DNA from 4 places in the Aminobacter sp. Piv2-1 genome. Region 1 is predicted to be linked to each of the others. Evidence: riboswitches for the same ligand, from Rfam matches in the RefSeq annotation. Region 1 holds a riboswitch; each other region holds the start of a gene.

The links. Region 1 has a riboswitch for cobalamin ahead of AmiPiv_RS08190 (ABC transporter ATP-binding protein). Riboswitches for the same ligand answer to the same signal wherever they lie in the genome.
Region 2: linked by a shared signal. The riboswitch ahead of AmiPiv_RS17875 (DUF1636 family protein) and the one ahead of AmiPiv_RS08190 (ABC transporter ATP-binding protein) in region 1 are both predicted to bind cobalamin.
Region 3: linked by a shared signal. The riboswitch ahead of bluB (5,6-dimethylbenzimidazole synthase) and the one ahead of AmiPiv_RS08190 (ABC transporter ATP-binding protein) in region 1 are both predicted to bind cobalamin.
Region 4: linked by a shared signal. The riboswitch ahead of AmiPiv_RS18065 (CbtB domain-containing protein) and the one ahead of AmiPiv_RS08190 (ABC transporter ATP-binding protein) in region 1 are both predicted to bind cobalamin.

Annotation. Positions count from the first base shown of each region.
Region 1 covers NZ_JARKMU010000003.1:409,815-417,062, reverse strand. Annotated here, with positions in the region: gene AmiPiv_RS08210 (membrane-bound PQQ-dependent dehydrogenase, glucose/quinate/shikimate family) at 1-810, shown strand, start outside; gene AmiPiv_RS08205 (hypothetical protein) at 916-1,137, shown strand; gene AmiPiv_RS08200 (Clp protease N-terminal domain-containing protein) at 1,148-1,654, shown strand; gene AmiPiv_RS08195 (MFS transporter) at 2,166-3,332, shown strand; cobalamin riboswitch at 3,365-3,574, shown strand; gene AmiPiv_RS08190 (ABC transporter ATP-binding protein) at 3,677-4,492, shown strand; gene AmiPiv_RS08185 (ABC transporter substrate-binding protein) at 4,515-5,456, shown strand; gene AmiPiv_RS08180 (FecCD family ABC transporter permease) at 5,510-6,517, shown strand; gene AmiPiv_RS08175 (anthranilate synthase) at 6,759-7,248, shown strand, end outside.
Region 2 covers NZ_JARKMU010000009.1:205,444-212,691, reverse strand. Annotated here, with positions in the region: gene AmiPiv_RS17885 (winged helix-turn-helix domain-containing protein) at 1-1,095, shown strand, start outside; gene AmiPiv_RS17880 (NADAR family protein) at 1,117-1,665, opposite strand; cobalamin riboswitch at 1,781-1,981, shown strand; gene AmiPiv_RS17875 (DUF1636 family protein) at 2,019-2,453, shown strand; gene cobW (cobalamin biosynthesis protein CobW) at 2,450-3,487, shown strand; gene AmiPiv_RS17865 (cobaltochelatase subunit CobN) at 3,659-7,248, shown strand, end outside.
Region 3 covers NZ_JARKMU010000003.1:209,342-216,589, forward strand. Annotated here, with positions in the region: gene AmiPiv_RS07205 (SGNH/GDSL hydrolase family protein) at 1-844, opposite strand, end outside; gene AmiPiv_RS07210 (lytic murein transglycosylase) at 861-2,087, opposite strand; gene galU (UTP--glucose-1-phosphate uridylyltransferase GalU) at 2,333-3,220, shown strand; cobalamin riboswitch at 3,291-3,473, shown strand; gene bluB (5,6-dimethylbenzimidazole synthase) at 3,500-4,252, shown strand; gene AmiPiv_RS07225 (outer membrane beta-barrel protein) at 4,351-6,030, opposite strand; gene AmiPiv_RS07230 (KpsF/GutQ family sugar-phosphate isomerase) at 6,204-7,202, shown strand.
Region 4 covers NZ_JARKMU010000010.1:5,914-13,161, forward strand. Annotated here, with positions in the region: gene mgtE (magnesium transporter) at 1-231, shown strand, start outside; gene AmiPiv_RS18040 (MerR family transcriptional regulator) at 377-763, shown strand; gene AmiPiv_RS18045 (methyltransferase family protein) at 794-1,270, opposite strand; gene AmiPiv_RS18050 (heparan-alpha-glucosaminide N-acetyltransferase) at 1,267-2,265, opposite strand; gene AmiPiv_RS18055 (hypothetical protein) at 2,355-2,579, shown strand; gene AmiPiv_RS18060 (gamma-glutamylcyclotransferase) at 2,626-3,315, shown strand; cobalamin riboswitch at 3,383-3,576, shown strand; gene AmiPiv_RS18065 (CbtB domain-containing protein) at 3,613-3,792, shown strand; gene AmiPiv_RS18070 (CbtA family protein) at 3,808-4,575, shown strand; gene cobU (bifunctional adenosylcobinamide kinase/adenosylcobinamide-phosphate guanylyltransferase) at 4,568-5,077, shown strand; gene cobO (cob(I)yrinic acid a,c-diamide adenosyltransferase) at 5,079-5,696, shown strand; gene cbiB (adenosylcobinamide-phosphate synthase CbiB) at 5,711-6,676, opposite strand; gene cobD (threonine-phosphate decarboxylase CobD) at 6,675-7,248, shown strand, end outside.

The DNA.
Region 1 (7,248 bases):
GAGGACTTCCTGTCGCCGACGCAGCCCTATTCGGTCGGCATGCCGCAGATCGGCGCCGAGCCCTTCACCGAGGCCAAGATGTGGGGTGCAACGCCCTACGACCAGCTCTACTGCCGCATCGAGTTCAAGAAGATGCGCTACGAGGGCGAATTCACGCCTCCCGGCCTGACCCGCTCGATCATCTTCCCGGGCTACTACGGTGGCATGAACTGGGGCAGTGCGGCGATCGACGAGGCCCGCGGCCTTTTGATTGTCAACGACATCCGCATGCCGCAGTTCGCCCAGTTGATGCCGCGCGAGACGACCGACAACTATGGCGGCTCGGCAGCCCATGACGGCCTGTCTCAGCAGAAGGGCACGCCCTATGGCGCGCTGAAGAACGGCTTCATGTCGCCGCTCGGCGTCCCCTGCCACCAGCCGCCCTACGGCACCTTCACCGGCATCGACCTGAAGACCCGTCAGATCGTCTGGCAGGTTCCGGCCGGCACGCTGGAGGATACCGGCCCGCTGGGCATGAAGACGGGTCTGCAGATCCCGATCGGCATGCCGACGCTGGGTGGCCCGATCGCCACCTCCGGTGGCATCGTCTTCTACGCCGGCACGCAGGACTACTACCTGCGCGCCCTCGACGTGGAGACCGGCAAGGAGCTGTGGAAGGGCCGCATGCCCGTCGGCGCGCAGTCGACGCCGATGACCTTCGTGTCGCCGGAAAGCGGAACCCAGTATGTGGTGATCTCCGCCGGCGGCGCGCGCCAGTCGCCCGACCGCGGCGACTACATCGTCGCCTACAAGCTGCCCAAGCAGAACTGAGTTCTCCAGGGCATCGTCTGGGCGCGAGATCCGTGTAAAAAGCTGATAACAAACGCACCGTCAACTTTTGTTGACGGTGCGTCGATCGTCAACTAAGGTTGACGCATGGATGACCTGGCTAAAATCACCATCCCGACCGATCCCGATGAAGCCTTGGCTGCTGTCGTCGCTTTGCGCCGATTGGCGGACAGGATCGAACGCGAGGCCGTGCGATCGGCCCTGCAGCAAGGTTGGTCGTGGTCGAGGATTGCCCAAGCACTCGGGATCACCAAGCAGGCCGCCCATAAGCGACTTTCGGACGTGGCGGAGAGCGACAGCTCCGCATAAGGGGAACTCGATGTTCAAAGGCATCAAATCAAAGCTCGACGACATGAACATTATCAAGCGTCTCTGCGAGCGGGCGGAAGCCCATGCCTTGCACGATCAGCAACGGGAGCCGGGGGCCGAACATTTTCTGTTGGCCGCCCTCGATCTTCCGGACGGCACGGCTCGTCTCGCCTTTGAGCGAGTAGGAGTGGAGCCAGACGCCCTGCAAGCCGCGATCGAACGGCAATATGGCGATGCCCTTCGGTCGCTCGGTCTGACAGCGGATGCACCGCATGAAACGTCGATTTCGGCAAATCCCGGCGCATATCAAGCGGCACCCTCCGGGCAGGCAGTCATGCAGGAGTTGGCAGCAACCCGGAAACACCATGCCCCATTGCTCGGCGCCCATGTCGTCGGCATCGTCGCGGGAATGTCGCAGGGTGTGGCGCCGCGTGCACTCCGTGCCTTGGGCGTTGATCCCGCCACGCTAAAATCGGCTGCCGACGGGATAGTCGAAACAATCGGCCCCGCCCGCTGATCTCCATCGCTCTCCGTCGCAAGGCCATTGTTCCGCTGTCCGGACACACGGTTTGCGCGGCCAGATGGCGCAACCCTGAGCGCATCGACATCGGAAGGGGCGCCTCGAGCGCCCCTTTCTCATTTCTGGCCTGCGAAAGCCGCTCTGGTCCGCCGAACCGGCAGGCGCCAGCCGAGCCGAGCGTCGCGACCGCGATCAGGACCATGCCCACTCCCTGGGCGACGCCGATCGGATGGCCGTAGATCGCCCAGTCGATGATGATGGCGACCACGGGGTAGACGAAGGTGAGCACGCCGATGACCGGCGTCCTGCGCAACCCGCAGGCCGGTAACACCGCGGTCGAATTCCTGCGCCGCGACCTGACGCAGCAGTCCTGACCGCGCCCGGACTGCACCTCCCGAATGCCTGCCATGCGCGGCGCGCATTGCTGCGATGCAGCAATGCTGCTTGTGCAGGGGCCGACATGAGGAAAATGTAGATTTAAATCGTTTCAGCTCCCCCGAGTCCGTCCATGCCCTTGCCGATCCTCGCTTTGGCCGTTGCATCCTTTTGCATCGGTACCACCGAATTCGTGATCATGGGGCTGTTGCCTGAGGTCGCAGCCGACCTCGGCGTGTCGATCCCGGCGGCGGGGCTGCTCGTCACCGGCTATGCGCTGGGCGTGGTCATCGGCGCCCCGATCATCGCCGTCGGCACGGCGAGACTGCCGCGCAAGCCGGTGTTGATCGGCCTCGCCATGATGTTCGTGCTCGGCAATCTGCTCTGCGCCATCGCCCCCACCTACTGGACGCTGATGATCGCCCGCGTCATCACCGCCTTCGGCCATGGCGCCTTCTTCGGCATCGGCTCGGTGGTGGCGGCAAGCCTTGTGCCGGCCAACAAGCGCGCCAGCGCGATCGCCCTGATGTTCGCCGGCCTGACGCTTGCCAACATCCTCGGCGTGCCCGGCGGCACGGCGCTCGGCGAAGCCTTCGGCTGGCGCATGACCTTCTACGCCGTCGTCGTCATCGGCCTGATCTCGGTCGCGGCCATCGCCTGGCTCGTGCCGGCGGGTGTTGCCCCTCCCGGCAAGGGTGGCGTTGCTGGCGAGGTCAAGGTGCTGGGCAAGCTGCAGGTCTGGCTCGCCATGATCATCTCGGCGCTCGCCTCGGGCAGCCTGTTTGCCGTCTTCACCTACATCAAGCCGATCCTGACCGATGTCACCGGCCTGTCAGTCGAGTCCGTCACCTGGATCCTGCTTTTGTTCGGCGGCGGCATGACCATCGGCAACATCATCGGCGGCAAGCTGGCCGACTGGAAGCTGATGCCGACGGCCATCGGCGCACTGGTTGTGATGGCCTCGATCCACGTCGCCTTCGCCGGCCTCAGCTATTCGGCGCCGGCCGCGATTCTGCTCGTCTTCCTCTGGGGCATCATCACCTTCGTCATCGTGCCGCCGATGCAGATGCGCGTCGTCGAGACAGCCTCGGAAGCGCCGAACCTCGCGGCCACGCTCAACCAGGGCGCCTTCAACGCCGGCAATGCCGCCGGCGCCTGGGCCGGCGGGGCGGCAATCTCGATGGGCGTGAGCTATGCCGACCTGCCCTTCGTCGGCGCGGCCATCGCCCTGTCAGCCTTCGCCGTAGCCGTCATTTCCTTCGCACTCGACCGGCGTGACGCAATTCAGCAGGCGGCATGACGCTTTAGCGATTGTCAGCAACCCGTCGTTGCTGTAGCCACGGCAGCGATGGTTCCTGCTGCCCGACTCGGGCAGCGGATTAAATGGGAACACGGTGAGACGTCCCAGACGCGAAACCGTGGCTGCCCCCGCAACTGTGAGCGGATAGCAAGTCGGAAGAATGCCACTGGCCGCAAGGCCGGGAAGGCTCCGAGGCGCCGAAACCCGCAAGCCAGGAGACCTGCCATCATCGGATGAGTTCAACCGGCCGGGGTGTGCCGCGGAGATGATGATGATTGCGACTGCCTTTTTCGGATCGCCGATCGGATCGTTCTGCCGCCTCCGCCACGTCACGGAGACAGGGCATGCTCGATCGCGTCCACGGCTCTAGTCGCCTCGTAGGCTCCACCCCGGCACTACTCGAACTCGACGGCCTGTCATGGGGCCCGCGCGCGTCGAAGCCGATCCTCGAGCCGGTGACCGTGCGCGTCGCGCCGGCGGAGCTTCTGGCCATCGTCGGCCCCAACGGCGCCGGCAAGTCGAGCCTGCTGCGCTGCCTCTACCGTTACCACCGGCCGACCGGCGGCGCGGTCAGGCTGGACGGCAAGGACATCTGGCGGATGAAGCCGCGCGACTGCGCCCGCCGCATCGCCACCGTGCTCCAGGAGCCGGCGTCGGATTTCGGCCTGACGGTGGCCGAGATCGTCGAACTCGGGCTCATCCCGCACGCCACTGGCGTCGGAGCCGCGGCCGACGACTACCTTGACGTCGAAGCCGCACTGTCGCTGCTCGGCCTCACCCGGCTCGCCGCGCGCGATTTCGGCTCGCTGTCGGGCGGCGAGAAGCAGCGCGCCATGATCGCGCGCGCCCTGGTGCAGCGGCCCGACCTGTTGATCCTGGACGAGCCGACCAACCACCTCGACATCCGCCATCAGCTCGAAGTGCTCGAACTGCTTCGCAATCTCGGCTGCACCGTGGTGGTGTCGCTGCACGACCTGGCGCTCGCCTCGGCCTATGCGGACCGCGTGCTGGTCATGGACGGCGGCCGCGCGGTTGCCTGCGGCAGGCCGGCCGACATCCTCACGCCTGAGCGCATCCGCGAGAACTTCGCCGTGGGCGCCACCCTCGACGACCACCCGGTCACCGGCCGGCCGCGCTTTTCCTTCCATCTCGAACGCTGAACCCGCCAGCCAAGGAGCATCCATGCGCCTGACGATTCTTGCCGCCGCGCTCTTCGCGACCACCGCCGCCCAGGCGGATGACTTTCCGGTCACGGTCAGGAGCTGCAACCGCGACGTGACCTTCGCCGCCCCGCCGCAGCGGGCGGTGTCCAACGACATCAACCTGACCGAGATGATGCTGACCCTCGGCCTTGCCGACCGCATGGTCGGCTACTCCGGCATTTCGGGCTGGAACAAGATCGACGCGACCATTCGCAAGGACATCGGCCAGTTGCCGGAACTCGCGCCGCAATATCCGAGCAAGGAGATCCTGCTCGGCGCCGACGCCGATTTCTACTTCGCCGGCTGGAACTACGGCATGAACGTCGGCGGCGCCGTGACCCCCGACACGCTGGCCCCCTTCGGCATCGCCGTCTACGAGCTGACGGAGAGCTGCATCCACGTCATGAAGCGGGAAAAGTCGTCGATGGACGACATGTATGTCGACCTCCTCAACCTCGGCACGATCTTCGGAGTGCGCGACAAGGCCGAGGCCCTGGTGGCAGGCTACAAGCAGGAACTCGCCGACTTCCAGGCCAAGCTGCCTCGGCTCGACAGGCCGGTGAAGGTATTCATCTACGATTCCGGCGAGCAGAAGCCGTTCACGGCGGGCCGCTACGCCATCCCGACCGCGATGATCGAGGCGGCCGGCGGCAGCAACATCGCCGACGACGTCGAGGCCAACTGGGCCGAGATCGGCTGGGAACCGGTGATCGAGCGCAATCCGGACGTCGTCGTCATCGTCAACTACGGCGAGGTGACGGCCGAGCAGAAGATCGCGTTCATGCGCTCCAACCCGGCCTTCAAGGACATTGCGGCGGTGAGGAACAACCGCTTCGTCGTGCTCGAATATGTCGAGGCCACGCCCGGCCCGCGCAACATCGCGGCGATCAAGCGCCTGGCCGAAGCCTTCCGGGCCGACTGACCGTGTCGCACCGGAATTTCGTCAAGGGCCCCCGCCATGTGCTGATCCATGCCATGCCGGCGCTGGTCGCGGCGCTGACGGCACTGCTGGCGGTCACAATGCTTGTCGCGATCGGCGTGGGATCGGTGGCGATTCCGCTCGACGCGGTCTGGGGCGTGATCGCCAACAAGCTCGTGCCGGGCAGTATCGAGGTCTTCTGGTCGAGCGGCCGCGAGAACATCGTCTGGGACGTGCGCGCGCCGCGGGTCATCCTCGGCGCGACGGTCGGCGCCTCGCTCGCGGTCGTGGGCGCGGCACTGCAGTCGGTGACGCGCAATCCGCTCGCCGATCCGCATCTGCTCGGCGTCTCCTCGGGCGCCGCGCTGGGCGCGATCCTCGCTCTTCTCCACGCCGGCATGGTGTTCGGCCCGATCACCGTGCCGCTGTTCGCCTTCGCCGGCGCGCTGGCGGCCACGGCCTTGGTGCTGATGGTCGCCAACCTGACGCGGGCGCACTCGGCCGGCCAACTCGTGCTGGCCGGCGTCGCCGTCAGCTTCATCATAACGGCGGCTGGCAACCTGTTGATCTTCCTGGCCGATCCACGGGCGGCGCCTATGGTCATCTTCTGGATGCTCGGCGGCCTCGGCCTGGCGCAATGGCAGCAGCTGGCCTACCCGCTGCTGGCGCTCGCCGCCGGCGGCGGCTACCTGCTGACCCAGGCCCGCAACCTCAACGCCATGACGCTCGGCGACGAAAGCGCCACCGCGCTGGGGCTGCCGGCGCGACGCTTCCGCCTCGTCACCTTCGTGGTCTGCGCCGTGCTCACCGGCAGCGCCGTCGCCTATTCGGGCGTCATCGCCTTCGTCGGGCTGATGATCCCGCATGTCGTGCGGCTCGCGATCGGCGGCGACTACCGCCGGGTGCTGCCGTTGTCGGCCCTGGTCGGCGCCATCTTCCTCGTCACGGCCGACATGGCCGCCCGTACCGTGCTGCCGCCGCAGGACATGCCGCTCGGCATCCTCACGGGGCTGATCGGCGGCGTGGCGTTCGTCGCCCTGATGCGCCGCCGGGTCACAAACTGAGGGCCAGTTGGTAATGCAACGCAACACAGCGCAAATCCTGTTGCAGCCCCTGTTTTTCGCCGCTATGGATTTCGCATGAACACGACTTCGCTCCAGAACAATTGGTGGCGGGCCAGCTGACAGCGGCCTCTTGAAGCGCGTGCGCGTGAAAATTGTGGTGGCCGCAACGGGAGTTCCGGGCGGCCATTTGCTTTTTTCGAGCCAGCTCCGGAACCTCCAGCGGCAAGAGATGGAGACGGGAATGACGGTGGAAATCCTTGAAAACGGCGCCGAGCGCTTTGTCACCGGAGGTGGCATCGCGATCACCCGCGAGCGCCACGAGACCGCCTATGCCGGGGCGATCGAGGCCTATATCGACGGGCTGAACAGCCGGCGCGGCGCGGTGTTTTCCTCCAACTACGAATATCCCGGCCGCTACACCCGCTGGGACACGGCCATCATCGATCCGCCGCTGGTGATTTCCGCGCGCGGCCGTTCGATGAAGATCGAGGCACTGAACGCCCGCGGCAAGGCGCTGCTGCCGGTAATCGGCAAGACGCTCGGCAGCCTCGCCGAGGTGACGATCGGCGAAACGAACGACGGCCTGATCAGGCTCGAGGTAGCGAAGCCCGGCCGCGTCTTCACCGAGGAGGAGCGCTCGCGCGTGCCTTCGGTCTTCACCGTGCTGCGCGCCATCACCGCCCTGTTCAAGACAGACGCCGACAGCAATCTCGGCCTCTACGGCGCCTTCG
Region 2 (7,248 bases), on a different contig from region 1:
CTCAAGCGCGTGCTCGACCGCACCGGCCTGTTCCAGATTGATTCGGTCAGCGCCATCGTACGCGCCCACTACATGCCGCTCTATTCGCGACTCGGCCCCTATCCGATGGCGCTGCTCGACGACGCCATGCAGCCGAAGAAGCGCATGCTGTTCGAATATTGGGCGCACGAGGCGTCGCTGCTGCCGCTCGAGACCTTTCCGCTGATGCGCTGGCGCATGGAGCAGGCCGATACGGAAATGTACTCGGGCCTGGCGAAGTTCGGCCGCGAGCACCGAGGCCACATCGAGGAGATCTACCGGGAGGTCGTCGACCGCGGACCGATCGCGGCGTCCGATATCGAAGGGGCAAAAGGCTCGGGCGGCTGGTGGGGCTGGAGCCGCGAGAAGCATGCCTTCGAATGGCTGTTCTGGGCGGGCCGCATCACCACCCATTCCCGCCGCGGCTTCGAGCGGCTCTACGACCTGCCCGAACGCGTCCTGCCCGCCGAGATATTCAACCGCCCTGCCCTGCCGGCCGCCGACGCGCATCGCGAACTCCTCAGGATTTCCGCCCGCGCCCACGGCGTCGCAACAGCCATCTGCCTGCGCGACTACTTTCGCCTGTCGCCAGCGAATATGAAGGGCCGGCTGGAAGAGCTGGTCGAGATGGGCGAACTTGTCCCGGTGCGGGTCGAAGGCTGGAACCGGCAGGCCTTCCTCCACGCCGGCGCGCGTGTCCCTCGCAGGCTCCGTGCCCGCGCCCTGCTCGCGCCGTTCGACCCGCTGGTGTTCGAACGCAGCCGCGCCGAACAGCTCTTCGACTTCCGCTATCGCATCGAGATCTACACCCCGGCGGACAAGCGCCAGTATGGCTACTACGTCCTGCCGTTCCTGCTCGGCGAGCGCATCGTCGCCCGCGTCGACCTCAAGGCCGACCGGCCTGCCCGCGTGCTGCGCGTGCAGGCTGCCTATTCGGAGCCATGCGCCCCGCCAGAAACCGCGGCCGAGCTACACGAAGAACTCAAGCAGATGCGCGACTGGCTCGGCCTCGAACGCATCGAGGTGACGCCCGCCGGCGACCTAGGGCCGGCGTTGGCAGCTATTGAGACGGGGTGACTCTGCCAGATTTTCAATAGCTCAGCCGCGGAGCGATTCACGCGCTTCCATCAAAGCAAATCCGAGAAGATTTTCTCCGCCCCACTGCAGCGGATTGCTGGCGCGTACATCCTCGGCGGCAAGGCCAATGCCCCACACAGGATCGACAGGGCTAGCCTCGACCAATATGGCGCTGCCCGTCGAGAGCAAAAAGTCGCGCAGTGCCAAGTTCTGTCCGAATTTGTGCTTGCTTCCCTCGGTAACGATACGGGCCTTCTCACGATCCCATATGGCCGGGTCAAATCCACGCACCCCCCTGCCGAATTGCTTTGCCTGCTTCGGACTTTCGGCCGCTAGTATCTTGGATGCAGTCTCTTGGTCTCCGAACAGACGAGCCTTTTCGGCCATCATCCAGTGTTCGGCGCTCGGATAGCGTAGGCCATTCATCTCAAACGAAGCTGGCCACCATTGACTTAGGCAAGATGAGGTAATTCTACCGTCCCTGGACGGTTGATGCCCCCAGAAGAACAAGAACTGAAGACTCGCCTTGGCGCGATAAGCATCTTCCAGTTGAGAGCGGTTGCGATACATTCTTGCATTTGAAAATGCCGGCAGCGCTTGTCAACCGCCATGCGCGCCCTTTCTCGATCAGACTCCTGCGACGGCATCTGTCGCTCCGCCGCGTTGACTCCACCCCTCGCTACCGCCTAAATCGCCAGTCGACGGTCCTCCGCCCGCAAAGGCGGAAGCTAAGAGGGAATGCGGTGCGGCTTTTTCGGCCAACTCCGCGGCTGTCCCCGCAACTGTGAGCGAAGAGCCGAGCCCGAAGACCACTGGGATTTCCCGGGAAGGCGGGCCAAGGCGACGATCCGCAAGCCAGGAGACCTGCCGTCTAAGTTTTTGATCCGAAAGCCTGGCGGGTGTCCCAGGCAAGGAGCCTGGATTTGGACTTCGACGACAATTCTCCGGTCGCACCATCGGACGCATCCTGCGATGCAGCCGACGCGCGCGCCTGTGATGTAACCATCCTCGTCTGCTCCTCCTGCCGCGACGAAACCGGCTCGGACGCCCATCCCCGCGCCGGCGCCAGGCTTGCCGAGAACACGCGCATGGCTGCCGGCAACGACATCTCCGTGCGCAGCGTCGAATGCCTCGGCAACTGCAAGCGCCGCCTGAGCGCGGCACTGATCCGCGACGGCTCCTGGAGCTACGTCTTCGGCGACCTCAGAATTTCCTCGGGCGAAGACCTTGTCACCGGGGCAAGACTCTTCGCCACCTCGACCGACGGCCTCATCCCCTGGCGCGGTCGTCCCGACAGCCTCAAGCGCGGCCTCGTCGCCCGCATTCCCCCGCTCAATCTGACCAAGGAAGAAAAATGACCGCCTCCGTCGAACGCGTCCCCTGCACCGTCGTCACCGGGTTTCTCGGCGCCGGCAAGACCACCCTGCTGCGCAACATCCTGGAGAATGCAAAGGGCAAGCGCCTCGCCATCATCGTCAACGAGTTCGGCGACGTCGGCATCGACGGCGAGATCTTGAAGGGCTGCGGCATCGACGCCTGCCCGGAGGAGAACATCGTCGAGTTGGCCAATGGCTGCATCTGCTGCACCGTGGCCGACGACTTCGTGCCGGCCCTCGACCAGATCCTGTCGCGCTCGCCGAAGGTCGACCACATCCTGATCGAGACCTCGGGCCTCGCTCTCCCCAAGCCGCTGGTCCAGGCCTTCCAGTGGCCGACGGTGAAGAGCCGCGTCACGGTCGATGGCGTCATTGCCGTCGTCGACGGTCCGGCCCTCGCCGACGGCAAGGTCGCCTCCGACATGGAAGCGCTCGCCGCCCAGCGCAGCGCCGATGATTCGCTCGACCACGACGACCCGGTCGAGGAAGTGTTCGAGGATCAGGTCGCCTGCGCCGACCTCATCATCCTGTCCAAGTCCGACCTGCTCGACGAGGCCGGCCACGCCCGCGCCAGCGCCATCGTTGGCGAGCATCTCGCCCGCGCCGTCAAGATCGTGCCCTCGTCGATGGGCAAGGTCGACCCGTCGGTGCTGCTCGGCCTCGGCCTCGCCGTCGAGGACGACATCGAGAACCGCAAGACCCATCACGACGGCGCCTTCGACCACGAGCACGACGATTTCGACACCTTCGTCATCGAAATCCCCTCGATCGTCAGCCCCGAAGAACTGGCCAAGCGCGTCGCTACCGCCGCCGAGGAAGAAAACGTGCTGCGCGTAAAGGGCTTCGTAGACGTCGGCGGCAAGCCGATGCGCCTGCTCGTCCAGGCGGTCGGCCCGCGCGTCAACCACTACTACGACCGCGCCTGGACTGCCGAAGACGACCGTCGCTCGCGCCTCGTGGTCATCGGCCTCAAGGGCCTCGACCGCCCGGCCATCGAGCGCATCCTGGTGGGCTAACCGAATGCGAAGCTTGCCCCCTCATCCGGCCGCTTCGCGGCCACCTTCTCCCCGCTGGGGAGAAGAGTACGCTGGCACCGCCAATGCTGCTCCTCTCCCCTCGGGGAGAGGTGGCGAGCGTAGCGAGCCGGTGAGGGGGCGACCTCGCACAGCCTTCCGAGGGGCGCGCTGATGCACATCCTCACCACCACATCCGCCTCGCTCGACGACCTGATCGAGCCGGTCGACCTCAGGCAGAAGCCTGCGGATGTGGTGGCGCTGTCCTTCACCGACAGCGACCTCGCGGGCCTCGCCAACGCCTGGAAGGCGGATGCGGCAAACCTGCCGCCGATGCGGCTGGCCAACCTGCGCGACCTCCGCCACCCCATGTCCGTCGACCTCTGGATCGACAGCGTGGCATGCCACGCCAAGGTCATCCTCGTCCGCATCCTCGGCGGCCACGACTGGTGGCGCTACGGCTGCGACCGCCTCGCCGCCCTTGCACGCGAAAAAGGCATCGCGCTGGCGCTGCTACCCGGCGAAAGCCACGACGAGGATTTGCGGCTGATCGAAGCCTCGACGCTGCCGCGCGACGAACTCGACGCCCTGCTCGGATATTTCCGCGAAGGCGGCCCCGAGAACATGAAAACGCTGGTCGCGCGGCTGGCAGGCCTGGCGGGTGGCAAAAGCACGGCTTCAGCGCCGGTGTCGGTGCCGAAGGCCGGGTTTTATGATCCCGACCACGGCATTGTCGATGATTTGGAGACCTTTTTAGCGGGTTGGGACAGCGCTTCTTCGCGCCCCCCTCTGTCCTGCCGGACATCTCCCCCACAAGGGGGGAGATCACCTGTCATCGACCGCGGCGTGCATCCAGCAACGCCACCAATCAGCGAAATCGCCGACGATTGGCCAATCTCCCCCCTTGTGGGGGAGATGTCCGGCAGGACAGAGGGGGGTGCGAAGGATCGCGACGCTGAAAACGCCTCCATCGTCCCCATCCTCTTCTACCGCTCGATGCTTCTGGCCGCCGACGTCGCCCCCATCGACGCATTGGTCGAAGCGCTCCTCGCTCAAGGCATGCGCCCTGCCCCGATCTTCGTATCGAGCCTCAAGGACAATGACTCGCTCGCCTTCGTCGAGGCAGCTCTTGCCGAACTGAACCCCTCGGCCATCGTCACCGCGACCGCCTTCGCTGCAGGCGCCGAGCCCGGCGCGGAGACACTGTTCGACCGCGCCGGCGTTCCGGTGTTCCAGGTCATCGTCGCCACCACCCGCCGCGAGGCCTGGGAGGGCAGCCCGCGCGGTCTCGCGCCCGCCGACCTCGCCATGCATGTGGTGATGCCCGAACTCGACGGCCGCATCCTCGCCGGCGCCATCTCGTTCAAGGCAGAGAGCGAGGTCGACCCCGCCCTCGGCTTCCGCGCCTTCGCTAACCGGCCCGAACCCGACCGCGTCGAACAGGTCGCCCGCCGCATCGCCGCACATCTTAGGCTGCGCGAGACGCCGCGTCATGAGCGCAAGCTCGCGATCCTCATCCCCGACTATCCCAGCGCGCCAGGCCGCACCGGCTATGCCGTCGGCCTCGACGTGCCATCCAGCGTGCTCGCCATGCTGCACGACCTGAAGGCTACCAGGTACGATGTTGAATCGATTCCGGAATCGCCGCGGGAACTGCTGGACCTGATCGAGACCGGCCGACATGGGCTTTCGCTCGACGACTACGTGGCGATGTTTGCGGAACTGCCGGCAGAAGCCCGGGACGCGGTCGAAGCTGCCTGGGGACTGCCCGAGGACGAAGCTGAACGCGCAAGCAAGCGCTCTACGTTGCCCCCCTCTGTCCTGCCGGACATCTCCCCCGCAAGGGGGGAGATCAGGCTGTCATCTACGCCGTTGCCAATCGCCAACGTTGCAGAACGAGCGGTCGCGCTGGAGCTGCCAATCTCCCCCCTTGCGGGGGAGATGTCCGGCAGGACAGAGGGGGGCAACGTAGAGCGCGATACCTCCGCGTACGCTCGCGCCCTCCAATCCTTCCCCTTCCGCGCCGCCACTTTCGGCAACGTCACCGTCGCCCTTGCCCCCGATCGTGGCCGCTCGGCCGACCGCCGCGCCGACTATCACGACCCGACGCTGCCACCTCGCCACGCGCTGCTGGCCTTCGGTCTCTGGCTGCAAAAATCCCTCGGCTGCCACGCCATCGTCCATGTCGGCGCCCACGGCACGCTCGAATGGCTGCCCGGCAAGGCGGTGGCGCTGAGCCAGACCTGCTTCCCCGAGATCGTCACCGGCTCACTGCCGGTGGTCTATCCCTTCATCGTCTCCAACCCCGGCGAGGCAGCGCAGGCCAAGCGCCGCATCTCGGCTGTCACGCTCGGCCACCTGCCCCCGCCGCTCGCCTCGGCCGGGCTGGACGAACGCCAGCAGAAACTCGAGCGTCTGGTCGACGAATATGCCCAGGCCGACGGCCTCGATCGCCGCCGTCGCGACAGGCTGGCGAAGCTCATCGTCGAGACCGCCTCCCAGACCGGCCTCGCGGCCGAAGCCGGCGTCGCCAGGACAGACGCGCCCGACGAGGCCTTGCGCCGCATCGACGCCTGGCTCTGCGACCTCAAGGATTTCGCTATCAAGGACGGCCTCCACGTCTATGGCCGCACTGACGCCGACGAGCCGGACGCCGCTCGTCTCGCGAGCGCCGAGGCCGAGCGGCAAAACCTGATCGCCGCACTCGACGGCCGCCACGTCAAGGCCGGCCCCTCGGGCGCGCCGGCGCGTGGCCGCACCGACGTCCTGCCGACAGGGCGCAACCTGTTCACCTCCGATCCTCGCACCATGCCGACGCCGACGGCCTTCGACCTCGGCAAGGCCGCCAGCGACGAGGTCATGCGCAGCTACCTGCAGAGCCACGGTGAATGGCCGCGCGCGCTGGTCATCGACCTCTGGGGCAGCGCCTCGTTGCGCACCGGCGGCGAAGAGATCGCCCAAGGGCTGGCACTGATGGGCTGCCGGCCGCAATGGGACGCTGCCACGGGCCGCGTCACCGGCATCGAGGTGCTGCCGCCGGCAGCGCTCGGCCGCCCGCGCGTCGACGTCACCTGGCGCATCTCGGGCCTGTTCCGCGACATGTTCCCGACCCAGATCGCGCTGATCGACGCCGCCGCCCGCACTGTGGCCACCCGCGACGAGGACGACCACGATAACCCGCTCGCCGCCAGCACGCGCGCCGCGGGCAAGGTCGAGCCGCGCATCTTCGGCTCTTCCCCCGGCACCTATGGCGCCGGTCTCGAAGACCTACTCTCCAGCGGCGACTGGAGCGCGCGGGAAGAACTCGGCCGCGCCTATCTCGACGCCGCGTCGCATGCTTATGGCGGCAGCGACGGCGAAGGTGTTTCGGCGCCCGGCGCCTTTGCCGGCCGCATCGCCGAAGCCGACCTGCTGGTCCACACCGGCGATGACCCCGGCCGCGACATCCTCGAAGGCTCGGCCGACGTCGCCTTCATCGGCGGCTTCACAGCGGCATTGGCGGCACTCGGCAAGAATGCCGACGTCATCGTGCTCGACACTTCCGACCCACACAAGCCGCGCCCGCGCTCGGTCACCGAAGCCGTCGGCCGCGTGGTGCGTGCCCGCGCCACCAACGCCCGTTTCATCGCCGGCCAGATGCGCCACGGCCCGCGCGGCGCCTCCGAGTTCGCCGAGACGGTCGACCGGCTGATCGGCTTCGCCGAGACCACCAACGCCATTCCCGGCGCGCTGATCGAGGCCGTCCACGACGCCTATGTCGGTGA
Region 3 (7,248 bases), 200 kb from region 1:
CGTCCGAGCGCAGGCGCACCGGCTGGCCGTTGATGTCGGGACCGGAGGTGACGAAGGCGCCGTTCTCGTCGACGAAGCCGTCCCAGACATCGACGAACTCCTTGCCGGAGGCTTCCGTGACGGTCCTGTAGATGTCGTTGAAGGCGAGCATGTCGGTGCTCATCTTCGACGACTTGAACGCCGGCATGCCGATCCAGAGGAACGGCACATTGGTGTCGCTCAGGGTCTTTGCCAACTGCTCGGTGCGCGCCGTGTATTCCTTCATCCAGGCCGGGCTCATCGCCGGTTCGCGGGTGTCGCCGACCCGCATCTGCTGGCGGTCGTTGGAGCCGAGCATGACCACGACGACGGCCGGCTTCTCCTGGGCGATCAGTTCCTGGGCCTTCTCCGGCCAGTTGTAGTAGTCGTCGCGGACGAAGCCGGACGAGCCGCTGGTCCTGTCGACGATGCGGATCTTGGCGTTCTCGGCGAAGACGGTCGCCAGCCCTTCGGCGATGCCGGCGCCGAGGAAGTCGCCGATCACCAGCACCACGCGCGCGTCGGGCAGCTTCTCCACCACCGGCACGGCCGGTTCGGCCGGCTTGCTCACTGCAGCCGCCTTGGGCTTGCGCGGCGCCTTGCGAATGGTCTTGCGCGGCCGGACCTGCGGTTCCTCGTAGATGTAGGGGTCGACGCGCGGCTCGCGGCGCGGCAGGAACAGGTCACGCAGCGACCAGCGCCGCAATATGCCCTCCTGGGCGAGGGCCGGGGAGGGCACGGAAATGGCGGTCAGTGCGACCGCCATCGCGACTGCTGGCATCGTCAGGCGCAGAACGATGGTGTTCGGGCGACGCATCGATGCCAAGCACGACCTCCGCAGGCTAATTCTGCCTCAGCTTCTTGAGCACTTCCATGCTCGGATGGCCGTCCTGCGTCAAGCCCAGCTGCGCCTGGAACGCCTTGATGGCCGAGCGCGAGCCTTCGCCGATCTTGCCGTCGGCCTTGCCGTCGTAATAGCCGCTCTCCGACAGCCGCTGCTGCAGTTCCTGCTTCTCGGCGAAGGAGAGCTTGGTGAACGGGCGGCTCCAGTCCTGCACCAGCCCGCCATATCCGGCGATCTCGTCGGCAAGCAGGCCGACCGCGAGGGCGTATTTGTCGGCGTTGTTGTAGCGCTTGATCACCTGGAAGTTCTTGGTCATCAGGAAGGCCGGCCCCTGGCGGCCGTCCGGCACCTTCAGCGTCGCGACGTCCGAGCCGCGCCTGAAGGCCTTGCCGTTGGCGCGCTCGACGCCGAGCGAGGCCCACTTGTCCAGCGTCGCCGAACCGCTGGGGAACTTGCGGCCCTCGGGCAGCACCACCTCGTAGCCCCAGGTCCTGCCGGCCTGCCAGCCGTTCTTCTTGAGCAGGTTGGCGGCGGTAGCGAGCGCGTCGGGCACCGAATTCCAGATGTCGCGGCGGCCGTTGCCGTCGGCGTCGACCGCATAGGCCTGGTAGCTGGTCGGGATGAACTGGGTATGGCCCATGGCGCCGGCCCAGGAGCCCATCAGGTTGCTTTCCTTGATGTCGCCGCGCTGCAGGATCTTGAGGGCGGCGATGAGCTGGGTGCGGGCGTATTTGGCGCGGCGCTGGTCGCCATAGGCAAGCGTCGCCAGCGAGCGCACCACGTTGCGCATCACCTTGTCGTTCTTGAGGATCTCGCCATAGTTGGATTCCATCGACCAGATGGCCAACAGCACATAGCGGTCGACGCCGTAGGCCGCCTCGATGCGGTCGAGCCAGGGCTTCCACTTGCGCGCCATCTCGCGGCCGGTGGCGATCGACTGGTCATGCACGCGGTTGTCGAAATAGTCCCACACCGGGGCGGTGAATTCGGGCTGGAAGCGCGCCTTTTCCAGCACTTCGGCATCGGCGGAGGTGATGCCGCGGAAGGCGCGGTCGTAGGTCGAACCGGAAATGCCGTTGTCGGCCGCGACCGAACGGAAGCTCGCCACCCAGCGCTGGAACCCCGGCTCGGCGGCGGCGGGACCGGCAGGCAGCAAAAGCGCGAACGAAATACCGGCGATTGCGGCGGCGCTGGCGAGGGCTCGGGCGGTCTTGTGAAGAGGCATTCTTTCCTCCTTGGAGAGATCAGAAAGTCGATTCATCGCCGAAGCCGGTTATCAATCAGTTTACCATAGTCCTCCGGGGGAACGAAAAGCCGCCTGCCGAATTGTCCAGGGCCAGTCAACTCGATCAAGTTCGCGTGATCGCTGGTCTTGCCCGCCGTCCCCGAATATGTGAACGCATTCAGTATTCATCAATTGGGGCGTGACAGTGTCCACGCCCGGTACATGCAACCATCGGACGAACAGCCATGAAACGAGTTCGCAAGGCAGTATTTCCTGTCGCAGGTCTGGGCACGCGCTTCCTGCCCGCCACCAAGTCGATACCGAAGGAAATGCTGACCGTCGTCGACAAGCCGGTGATCCAGTACGTCGTCGACGAGGCGCGCGAAGCGGGCATCGAGCACTTCATCTTCGTCACCGGCCGCAACAAGGCGGTCATCGAGGACCATTTCGACGTCCAGTTCGAGCTCTACGACACGCTCGCCCAGCGCGGCAAGGGCGAACAGCTGGAAAGGCTGCAGCGCTTGCAGCCGGCGCCGGGCCAGACCTCGTTCACCCGCCAGCAGGTGCCGCTCGGTCTCGGCCACGCGGTCTGGTGCGCGCGCGAGCTCGTCGGCAACGAGCCGTTCGCGCTGCTTCTGCCCGACATGATCATGCAGTCCGAGAAAAGCTGCATGCGCGAGATGGTCGAGCTCTACAACGAGACCGGCAACAACATCATCGCCGTGCAGGAATGCGATCCCGCCGAGGCGCACAAATACGGCATCGTCGGCAAGGGCGAAACCGTCCATACCGGTTTCCGCATCGACGGCATGGTCGAGAAGCCGAAGCCCGGCACGGCGCCGTCGAACCTCTTCATCAACGGCCGCTACATCCTGCAGCCGGAGATCTTCGGCATCCTCGCCAACCAGGAGCGCGGGGCGGGCGACGAGATCCAGCTCACCGATGCGATGCTCAAACTCGAGAAGCAGCAGTCCTTCTACGGCTACCACTATCGCGGCCGCACCTTCGACTGCGGTTCGCCGGAGGGCTTCGTCGAGGCAAACGTCGCCTTCGCGCTGTCGCGCGCCGATATCAACGAGCGCATGGCGGACGTCATCGAAAGCCTGCTCGGCGAGATGAAGCCGGGTCGCTGAGCTTCCCCATGAATGTCGCCCGCGCGTCAGATTCGGACGCGCGGAGCGGTGGTTTTCGGCCTCAGCGCCGTGTAGACATGTCCTGCCAGGTGCCCGCAGCGATGCGGGAGAATCGGGAACACGGTGCAAATCCGTGGCGTGCCCAACGCTGTAAGAGGGACCGCATCGGCAAAGGCCACTGTCCGCAGGACGGGAAGGCGCCGGAAGCGGGTTGAACTCGAGCCAGAAGACCGGCCCGGCAGAAATCGTCCACCGCATGGTCAGGCGGCGGAAACCGATATGCTCGCCAGGGGACACGCGATGCCGACCGACCATACCCATGCCGATACGGGCTGTTTCGATGCGGCAGCGCAGGATGCCGTCTACCGCGCCATCTTCACGCGCCGCGACGTGCGCAGCCATTTCCTGTCCGATCCGATCGAGGACGCCCAGCTGGGGCGCCTGCTGATGGCGGCCCATCACGCGCCCTCGGTCGGCTTCATGCAGCCGTGGAACTTCATCGTCATCCGCGACCCCGGCCGCAGGGAGCAGGTGCGCGACCTCTTCCTCGCCGCGCGCGGGCAGGAATTGCCGCACATCGCCGAAGAGCGGCAGGCGCTCTACCGCAAGCTCAAGCTCGAAGGCATCTCGGAAACGCCGCTCAATCTGGTCGTGACCTGCGACCGCAGCCGGTCGCGGCATTCGCCGCTCGGTCGCTGGCACAATCCCGAGATGGACCTCTACAGCACGGTCTGCGCGGTGCAGAACTTCTGGCTGGCGGCCCGCGCCGAGGGCATCGGCGTCGGATGGGTCAGCATCCTCGACCGTGAGGCGCTGAAGCGGCTGCTCGGCATCCCCGAGCACGTCACGCCGGTGGCCTACCTGTGCGTCGGCCGCGTGTCGGAGTTCGCCGCGCGGCCGGACCTGGAGCGGCATGGCTGGGCAAGCCGCCTGCCGCTCGCCGATCTCATCATGAGCGAGGTCTATTCCGGTGCGGGCGAGGACGTGCTGAAGGCCGCCGTTTCGACGCTGTCGGGCGCCGGGAGTTCCTAGATCATTTCCGCTTTTCTTCGAATTGCGGAAACGCTCTATCTCTTTGTTTTTGCGCAATTCCGGACGGAAAACCGCTGCGCACTTTTCCTGGAATTGCTCTAGCGCTGGACCCTCAGCCCGACGAACACGCTGTTGGTCCTGCTGTCGCGGCCGGCGAGCGTGCTGTCTAGGGACTCGTGCCTGAGGCGGCCGGTCAGGCCGGCGTAGCGGTTGAGCCACCAGGTCAGCCCGGCTTCCGCGGTGAGCGTCAGCTCGCGGTCGTCCGATCCGGCATAGTCGCGCCAGCCGGTGCCGACCGCGGCAAAGCCGGTCAGGTTGGCCCGCATCTGGCGTTCGACCGCGAGGCGCCCGGAATAGAGCACCGAACCGCTCTGGCCGGGCGTCGTCGAGCCTTCCACGACCGTCGTGCCGGTGAGGCTGACGATGGTGCCGCGGATCGGCGACCAGCGAAGGTCGGCCGCCAGCGTGGCTGCGGAAATCGTGTCCAGGCGGTCGTCGTCGAAATCCTCGGCGATCCAGCCCGCCGAAACCTCGCCGCCGAATTTCTCGCCCATGTCGATCTCGACGCCGGCGCGCGCGCCGACACGATTCGACGAACGCTCGAAACCGGCCGTGTCGAATCTGAGGTCGTAGACGCGGCGGCCGAATTCGACCTCGCCGAAGGGGATCAGGGCGGGCGAAACTTCATAGCCGGCGCGAAGGCGGCCGGCATAGAGCGTGGAATTCCTGTCCTCCTGCGACAGCGTGCCCCCACCGGACAGTTCGGCGTCGTCGAACCGCTCGTTGGTCGCTTCGCCTGTCACCGCAAGGCGCAGCTTACCCACGTCCTTCTCCAGGCCAAGGCTGCCGTCGAGCGTGCGCCGCAACGGCTGCGAGACCGTGTCCTCGATCACCACCGGCGACGTCGCCGATTCCGGCCTGACATTGTAGCCGAGCGTGCCGATGGCGCGGAAACCGTCCATCAGTTCGAGTTCGAGCCGCCCGTCGATGCCGCCCGTGGCCTCCTCGAGTTCCTGTCCGGAGACGGACTTGCGGAAGGTGCCATAGGCGTCGATCGTCGCCGAGTGGCGCGCCCAGTCGGAGACGGCGTTGAGGCGAAGCGCGGTTTCCGAAAGCACGGCCGACCTGCCGTTGGCGCTCGAATCGGCGTTCGACGTCGCCGTCACGCCCTGTTCCAGGCTGGGCCGCAGCACGAACGTGCCGACGCGGATGCCGGGTGCCGCGAACGGATAGTCGTCGCGCGGCACGTAGCGTCCCTCAATCGCGGCCTGGCGCCGTGCCTCCGAGCCGCTCGTCGGGGCAAGGTCGGAATCGACCGTGCCCTGGCGCACCGAACCGGTGGTCACCTCGCCGTCCGGCTCGGCCGGCGCATCCAGCCCGCCCTGCTGCGACGGGCGCGCTGCCGCGCCCGCGGCGAGGCGCCTGCGGGCCGCCTCGGCGCGCTGCCGGGCGGTGGTCGGGGGCAGGGCATAGGTCGAGGCGGAGGCCGGATTGGCGTTCGGCGGCTCGCTGAAGATGTCGGCCGTCTCACCGGCGGGCTGGTCGGGAATGGCCCCGGGGCTCGCGGGCTGATAGGTGTCTTGGTTCTGGTCCTGGGCAGCTGCTGCCGGCTGCACGGCCGGGCGCTTGCGCCACATCAGCGCGTCCCTGACCTGGGTTTCGCTGACCGCGCCGCGCAGGCCGGCTTCCTGTGCCTGGGCGGGAAGGAGACACGCCACGGCCGCCACGCTCGCTGTCGCCAGCAAGGCGCAGATGCGCGCACCCTTCGGCCGTCCCATTCGCTCCGGCAAGACCCGTTCCATCGCCACCAATGCCCCGCAGGCGCATGGGCGCCGTGCTTAGCAACTGGTAAATCGCCATGGTTAATGGAGCGTTTCGCTGGCGCGCCGACCGCGCAAACGGGGGGCGATAGTGATGGACAGCCGGCTTGGGACGCGCTAACGCATGCGCCATGCACGCTGGATCGCTAAAAAAAGAGCCGGACCCGCAGGCCTCGATCGCCTCGGCGCTCCGTACCATCGCCACCGAGCAGGCCGGAATCGTGGCTCTCCTCGCATCGCTGGAAGGCCCCCTGGCCGAGCCGTTCGCGCGCGCGGTATCGGTTCTTGGCCAGCTGAACGGCCGCGCGATCATCACCGGCGTCGGCAAGAGCGGCCATATCGGCAGGAAGATCGCCGCCACCTTCGCCTCGACCGGCACGCCGTCCTATTTCGTCCATCCGGCGGAAGCCATCCACGGCGACCTCGGCATGATCACCAGGGACGATGCGATCGTCGCCATCTCGTGGTCGGGCGAGACCGCCGAGCTCAAGGGCATCGTCGGCTATTCGCGCCGCTTCTCCATCCCGCTGGTGGCGATCACCGCCGGCGAGACCTCGGCGCTGACGCGCCAGGCCGACGTGGTGCTGCTCCTGCCGCGCACGCCGGAAGCCTGCCCGCACGGGCTGGCGCCGACGACCTCGACGCTGCTCCAGCTGGCGATAGGCGACGCGTTGGCCGTGGCGCTGCTCGAGGCCCGCGGCTTCACGCCCGATCATTTCCGCACCTTCCATCCCGGCGGCCAGCTCGGCGCCAGCCTGATGCCGGTCGGCGAACTCATGCACACCGGCGACCGCATGCCGGTCGTCACGATCGGCACCAAGATGCCTGAAGCGGTCCGCACGCTGTCTCAGAAACGCTTCGGCTGCGTCTGCGTCGTCGACGCAGACGGCAAGCTGGCGGGCATCATCACCGACGGTGACCTCTCGCGCAATCTCGACCGCAACCTCGTCGAGACGAGCGTCGAGGAGATCATGACGACGCGGCCCAAGACCGTCCCGCGCCAGATGCTGGCAGGGGCGGCGATCGCGCTTCTGAACGAGAACAACATCGGCGCGCTGATCGTGGTCGAGGGCGACCGCCCGGTCGGCCTCGTGCACTTCCACGATCTGCTCAGGATCGGCGCGGCGTAGGTTCTTTTCCCGGATATCGTGCCTTTGTCTTCAGGCGATTGGCTGA
Region 4 (7,248 bases), on a different contig from region 1:
ACCTGGGCCCAGAGCGTCGACCTCGGCTTCGTCATCGCCTCGGCGATGATCGTCAACATGCTCGCCGCGGCGCTTGGCGGAATTCTCATTCCGCTGTTCCTGGACAAGCTGGGCGCGGACCCGGCCATCTCGTCGTCCATCTTCACGACGATGATTACCGACGTCATCGGCTTCCTCGCCTTTCTCAGCCTCGCCACGTGGTGGCTGCACCTTGGCGCGCAGTCCGGCTAGGTGCGTCAATTGACTTTTACGTAAGTCGCGTGCGAGAATCGCAGAGTCTAAGAATTTGCCCGGCTGCGCGGCCGTCTGCCGGCCGGTGTATCCGCCCCGGCAATGTGAGGAGGCGGCGCGGCATGGCCCGTCGGGTGGAGTGGGAATGCGGGAATACTATTCGATCACGGAACTGACCCGCGAATTCGACATCTCGACGCGGACGTTGCGCTTCTATGAAGACGAGGGGCTCGTCTCTCCGGTTCGCCGCGGCAGGACGCGGCTGTTCCGGCCCTCGGACCGGCATCTCATCCGCCAGATCATGCGCGGCAAGCGACTCGGCTTCTCGATCAACGAGATCCGCGAGATCATCCAGATGTACAAGGAACCGCCCGGCGAAGTGGGGCAGCTGAAGCTGATGATCAAGCGGATCGAGGAGAAGCGCGAGGATCTGCGGCAGAAGCGGCGCGATCTGGAAGAAACGCTGGCCGAGCTGGACCAGGCGGAGGAATCCTGCGTCGAACGCCTGGTCGAACTCGGCGTCACCACTTGACCCCTGCAGCTGCAGGCGCCAGGGGCACGGTCAGATCCAGCGCCTGACCCTTTTCGTGTAGTCGATGTATTTCTTGCCGAAACGGGTCTGGAGGTGCTTTTCCTCGCGCTCGATGGCGAGTTTCTGCGTCGCGAAGGCGGCAATCAGGGCCAGGGCGATGAACCAGATGCTCCCGGCGATCAGGCCGATGCCGATCATCATCAGCGTGTTGCCGAAATAGATCGGGTTTCGCGTCAGGGCGAAGGCGCCGTCGGTGACCAGATGGTCGGAAGCCCTGTCCGGCCTGATGGTCGTGTTGCCGCGCTTGAGCGCGCGCATCGCCGAAATCTCGATCGCTACGACTGCCACCACTGCAAGACCGCCGGCGGCGAACAGAATATCGGAAAGCGGCTCGGTGATCCACGGCAGCGGGAGAAAGACCTCAAGCAGGATCGCGACCGCGATCGTCGCAAGATAAATGATCGGCGGCCACGGCACCTTGTTGGGAGCGGCGGAACGATCTGTCATTGCACTCCTCCATTCTGCATTTCGCTGTCCGAGCGCGCGGTGCACATGGCCGTCGTTTCTCGCACGCGGGTCGTCAGCGCCGCGCTCTGCTCACCGGCATAGAAGCGATCGAACGAATCGTCCTTCTGCAGGTCGTCGAGCACGCATGCACAGTAGCGCGCGCAGAATTCGGTGTCGCGGGTCTGCTCGCAGGACAGCTGGCAGGAACTGAGGAACGTCACCTCCCGGGTTTCGACCTGGGCAGGGAAAAACTGTGCAAAGGCCCAGACCAGCGAAATCAGCACCGGCTGGTGGATGAGATAGGCGGCGAGGCCGTGGCGGCCGACGAAGGTCAGCGGCCGTGACCAGGCGCCTGCCTGAAATGCTGCGAGCTTCTCGAACAGGCCGGCCCTCTGTGCAAGCCCGGCGACGCCCATGCCTGCCAGGACCGCGCCGAACCACGGAAACAGCGGCACGTAGTCGTTCGAGCGGGGGACGACGGTCGACAGGCCGACCCACCACAGCGCCGGGTGGTTGAAGATATCCGCGCGCAGGAACTGGGGGGCGGCGATGACCAGTACGGCGATGACCAGGGTCAGCAGGGGCGGCAGGCGCAGGAAGGCGAGGCCGAGCACGCTGGCGAGTGTGATCTGATGCAGGATGCCGAAGAAGATGAACGTGTTCGGCATGGCGAACCATGTCGCCACGGTGATGAGCAGCGCCGCAGCCGCCACCATGGCAAGGCGGCGCCAGTACCTGCCCCAATGAAAGCCCCTGGTGTAAGCCATCACCAGGCTCACACCGACAAGAAAGAGGAAGCTGGAGGCGATGGAGCGCGCGAATATCTTCCAGCCGCCATAGGCGGTCGTGCCTGGATCCATGTAGCCGAAGAACTCCAGATCCCAGGCGAAGTGGTAGATCGCCATGGCGACGAAGGCGACGCCGCGGACGATGTCGATTGTCGAGATGCGTTTCGAGCGGGCCGGAGCCAGGTCGGCGGACAGTTGGGTCGTCATGGATATCACTTTTGCGGTCTGGAACGTTCTTGCGCCAATGCAGTACTATAATGGTTTAAACTAGGCGGTAGTGAGTAGAGTTGCGGCCGATGCACAGAGTTTCTGCGAATGGCGCATCAATCGCGGCCATCGGACGCAGCACCTGGATATTGAAGGGTGACGCCTGCCTGGAGCTTGTATCCGGGGCGCTGGCATTCGGCTACCGTCACGCCGGTGCTGGCAGCGTGGCTGTGTTCGATTTCGGCTCGTCAGGCGACGAAAACGGCCGCCATCTCGACCTTGCCGAGCAGGCGCTGACGGTTGTGCGATTTTGAATTCTCTCCGGAAGGGATTGAATTCCGGGCGTAGCAAGAGGTGACCATGACGGGGCGCATCATGTCGCTGACGGAAGAACTGGTGGCGCGCTGCCATCGTGACGTTGTCGACGAGGGGCCGGATCCTGCCGCGCAGCATCTCGGCGAAGACGATTATGCCCGGATGATCGAGGAGACCATGGCCGCCCGACCGGACGACGGGCCGCTGTGGCTCTTCGCCTACGGGTCGCTGATCTGGAAGCCGGAGGTGGAGCACACCGAGGAGAAGGTGGCGCTGGTGCGCGGCTGGCACCGTTCGTTCTGTGTGAACATGACCCGCTGGCGGGCCACCAAGGCCCAGCCCGGGCTCATGATGGCCATGGACAGAGGCGGCCAGTGCAAGGGGGTGGCGCTGCGGCTCATGGATGGCGACCGCCGCCAGCAACTGGACAAGCTGTTCCGGCGCGAGATGACGCTCAAGCCGTCGACCTACACGCCGCGCTGGCTGAAGCTCTCCACAGAGGAAGGGCCGCTTGTCGCGCTCGGCTTCGTCGCCAACCGCAAGGGGCGCGCCTATGCCGGCGGCATTTCCGAGGACGAAGTGGTGGAACGCATCGCCACGAGCTGCGGCCACTGGGGCTCTGCCGCCGACTACCTGTACAATGTCGTGAAAAACCTTGAGCAGCGGGCGATCCACGACCGGCATCTGTGGCGCCTGCAGCATCTGGTCGCCGAGCGGATCGCGGCGAGAGCCTAAAGGGCCGACGCCGCATTCGCGTCTCCCGGCGTCGGAATTTGGTTTGCCGCCCCCGGCTTTTGTTTCTATAGTTGCCGCCATCGTCGGTTCCGTTTGGAATCAAGAGGGAATGCGGTGAGGGCGTTTTTTGCCCGAAGCCGCGGCTGCCCCCGCAACTGTGTGCGGTTAGCTCTCCCCAAAGGCCACTGAAGCTTGCTTCGGGAAGGCGGGGAAGGGTGTCGATCCGCAAGCCAGGAGACCTGCCGGCGACGGGAAATGAACTCTGTGCCCTCGGGTGGAGGGCGAAAGGACATCGACATGACGACTGTTTCTTCCGCAATCGGCGCCGGCGTTTCTGCCCAGTCGCGCAACATGCAGCTTGCCATGGCGGCACTGCTTGGCCTGTTCTTCGTCGGGTTCCTCGGTTTCTCGCAGATGGAAGTGGTGCACAACGCCGCCCACGACTACCGCCACTCGATGGGCTTTCCCTGCCACTGACGAAGGTCTTCCGACATGTCTGTCTTTCGCAACGTCGTGTTCATCGCGGCGATCAGCGGCCTATTGGCCGGCGTGATCCTTGCCGCGCTTCAGACCTATTCGACCGATCCGCTGATCTTCAAGGCGGAGACCTACGAGAACGCCGGCGGTCATGACCAGATGGCGGCGCCTGCCGCCGGGACCGAAATGTCCGCCCCGGCCGCCGACGCCCAGGCTGCGACACCACCGCAGGAGCCCGAGGCGGAGGCCTGGGCGCCGGCCGACGGTTTCGAACGTTTCGCCTATACGGCGCTTGCAAACGTGGTGAGCGGCGTGGCCTTCGCGCTGATCCTGGTCGCGGCCTCCGAGTTTGCCGGTGGCATCGCCAACTGGCGCCAGGGTGTGTTCTGGGGCTTTGCCGGATTCGCCGTGTTCACGCTCGCGCCCGGCCTGGGACTGCCGCCGGAACTGCCGGCAATGCCGGCCGCCGACCTCGGCGACCGCCAGGTCTGGTGGACGCTCACGGTGCTCGCCACCGCCGCGGGCCTCGCACTCATCGCATTCCGCAAGTCGCTGCCGCTCGCCATCCTGGGCGTCGCCCTGATCGTCGCGCCGCATGTCGTGGGCGCACCGCAGCCGGCAAGCCACGAGACGCCGATCCCGGTGGATCTGCACCGCAGTTTCGTCGTCGCCACCACGATATCGAACCTCGTGTTCTGGGTCGTCCTCGGTGCCGTTGCAGGCTTCGTGCGCGGCCGCTTCATGGGTGAGCGGGGCGAAGCGTTGCGCGGGCATCTTGCCTGAGAAGCTGACCTTCCTGCTCGGCGGGGCGCGCTCCGGCAAGAGCGCGCATGCCGAGCGCCTCGCGACCCAGCATCCCGCGCCGTGGACCTATATCGCCACGGCGCAAGCCTATGACGAGGAGATGCGCGAGCGCATCGACATCCATCGCGCCCGGCGCGGCGCGGGATGGCATACGATCGATGCGCCGCTGGACCTCACTGGCGCCCTCGGCAGCGTCCCGGACGGTGCGACGGTGCTGGTCGATTGCCTGACCCTCTGGCTTTCCAACCACATGCTCGCTGACCATGACGTCGAGGTCGAAAGTTCGAGCCTTGCGGGGCTTCTGGCGCGGCCGCGCGGCCCGTGGTTCGTCGTCGCCAACGAGGTCGGCCTCGGCATCGTGCCGGACAATGCGCTTGGCCGCCGTTTCCGCGACGCGGCCGGACGGCTCAATCAACAGGTGGCGGCAGGCGCCGACGAGGTGCTGTTCTTGGTCGCCGGCCTGCCGATGAGGGTGAAGTGACATGAAGACCATCGACGACCAGAAAGCCGAGCGGCACCGCGCCAAGATGGCCAAGCGCAAGGCGGTGCAGGACGCCGAAGTGGCAGGAAAGACCATCGTCGAGAAGGGCCTTTTGATCGTCAACACCGGGCCTGGCAAGGGCAAGTCGACGGCGGCCTTCGGACTGGCGCTGCGCATGCTCGGCTACGGCCACCGGGTCGGCGTGGTGCAGTTCATCAAGGGCGCCTGGCATTCGGGCGAGCAGGACGCTTTCGCGACCTTCGGCGACCGCGTCGTCTGGCATACGATGGGCGAGGGCTTCACCTGGGAAACGCAGGACATCAAGCGCGACATCGCCGCTGCCGAGGCGGCATGGGCGAAGGCGCAAGAATTGCTTGCCGATCCGAGCATTTCGCTCGTCGTACTCGATGAACTCAACATCGCGCTTCGCTATGACTATCTCGACCTGGACGCTGTGGTTGAGGCCCTCAAGGGCCGGCGCGAAGGGCTACATGTCGTCGTTACCGGCCGCAATGCCAAGCCGGCGCTGGTGGAGGCGGCCGATCTCGTCACCGAAATGGGTGCCACCAAGCACCACTTCTCGGCGGGCGTGAAGGCGCAGAAGGGGATCGAGTTCTGACCGGCAGGGCGCCTTCAGAACCACATGGCCAATCCGACCAGTCCGATCGTGCCGACTAGAATGGCATCGGCCGTCCAATAGAGACGCAAGGCTGCACGGATGTCCGAGGCATTGGCTTCGCGCCGGCCGCCGGCGCCCATGAAGGTGTCGTCGACCATCACGCCGCCATAGCTGCGCGGGCCGGCGAGCGCCAGGCCCAGCGCGCCCGCCATGGCGGCCTCAGGCCAGCCGGCATTGGGCGAACGGTGCTGCTTCGCATCGCGCCAGACCGCGTGCCAGGCAGCCTTCGGGTCCGCGCCTGGAACTGCGAAGGCGGCGAGCACGATTGCCAAGGCCGTCAGGCGCGATGCCGGCAGGTTGATGAGGTCGTCGAAGCGGGCGGCCGCCCAGCCGAAGGCCTCGTGGCGCTTGGTGCGGTGGCCGATCATCGAATCGGCGGTGTTGGCAGCCTTGTAGGCGGCGCCACCGGCAAAGCCGAGGACGGCCAGCCAGAAGGCGGGCGCGGTGATGCCGTCGGAAAAATTCTCGGCCAGGCTTTCGATGGCGGCACGGCTGACGCCGGCTTCGTCGAGGCGTTCCGGGTCGCGTCCGACGATCTGGGATACGGCCTTGCGGCCGGCGGCAAGACCGCCGCTGTCGAGCGCGTCGGCCACGGCGCGGACGTGGATGCCGAGGCTGCGCTGGGCGACGAGGCTGCTCGCCGCGATCGCGGTCAAGAGAATGCCGAAGGGCAGGAGACCGAACAGGCGCTCGATGGCGAATGCCGTGGCGGCGGGAACGGCAACGATGACGACGAGGGCGGCCACGCCCCAGATGCGGCGCATGGCGTCGGTATCGGTGGCGTGGTTGAGGCTCTTGTCGAGAAAGGATATCAGCTGTCCGATCCAGATGACCGGATGGCCGATCTTGCGCACAAGCCGGTCCGGATAGCCGAGGCCGAGTTCAACCAGAAGCGACAGGAAGGCAAGCGGAAAAGACATGACGCTTCTTGCAGGACGAAGGACTGGGACGGTCGATCACGGCGGCAGCCTGGAGCGGGCGAGGGCGCTGTTTCCGGGAGCGCCCGAGCCGTTCGTCGACCTTTCGACCGGGATCAATCCGCACTCCTATCCGCTTTTCGACCTGCCCGCCACAGCCTTGTCGCGCCTGCCGGAGCCTGGAAGGGCGCGTGACCTTTCGGCGGTGGCGGCGACGGCCTATGGCGCGCCGTCGGCAGCCAACGTGGTGCCGGCGCCGGGCACGCAGATCCTCTTGCCGCGCATCGCGTCGCTGGTGCCACCGGGCCGCGCCTTCGTGCTCGGCCCTACATATCAGGAGCACGCTCGAGCCGCCGCCATCGCCGGTCACGAGGTGGCGGAGGTCCGCGACATTGCGCGCCTCGCCGATGCCAACTTCGCGGTCGTGGTCAACCCGAACAATCCCACCGGTCGCGTGGTCTCGCGCCTGGAACTGCTCGGCCTTGCGGAGAAGATGCGGGCGAAGGGTGGGCTGCTCGTGGTCGACGAGGCCTTCATGGATGTCGGCCCTGGCTCGGAAAGCCTCGCCGGCGATG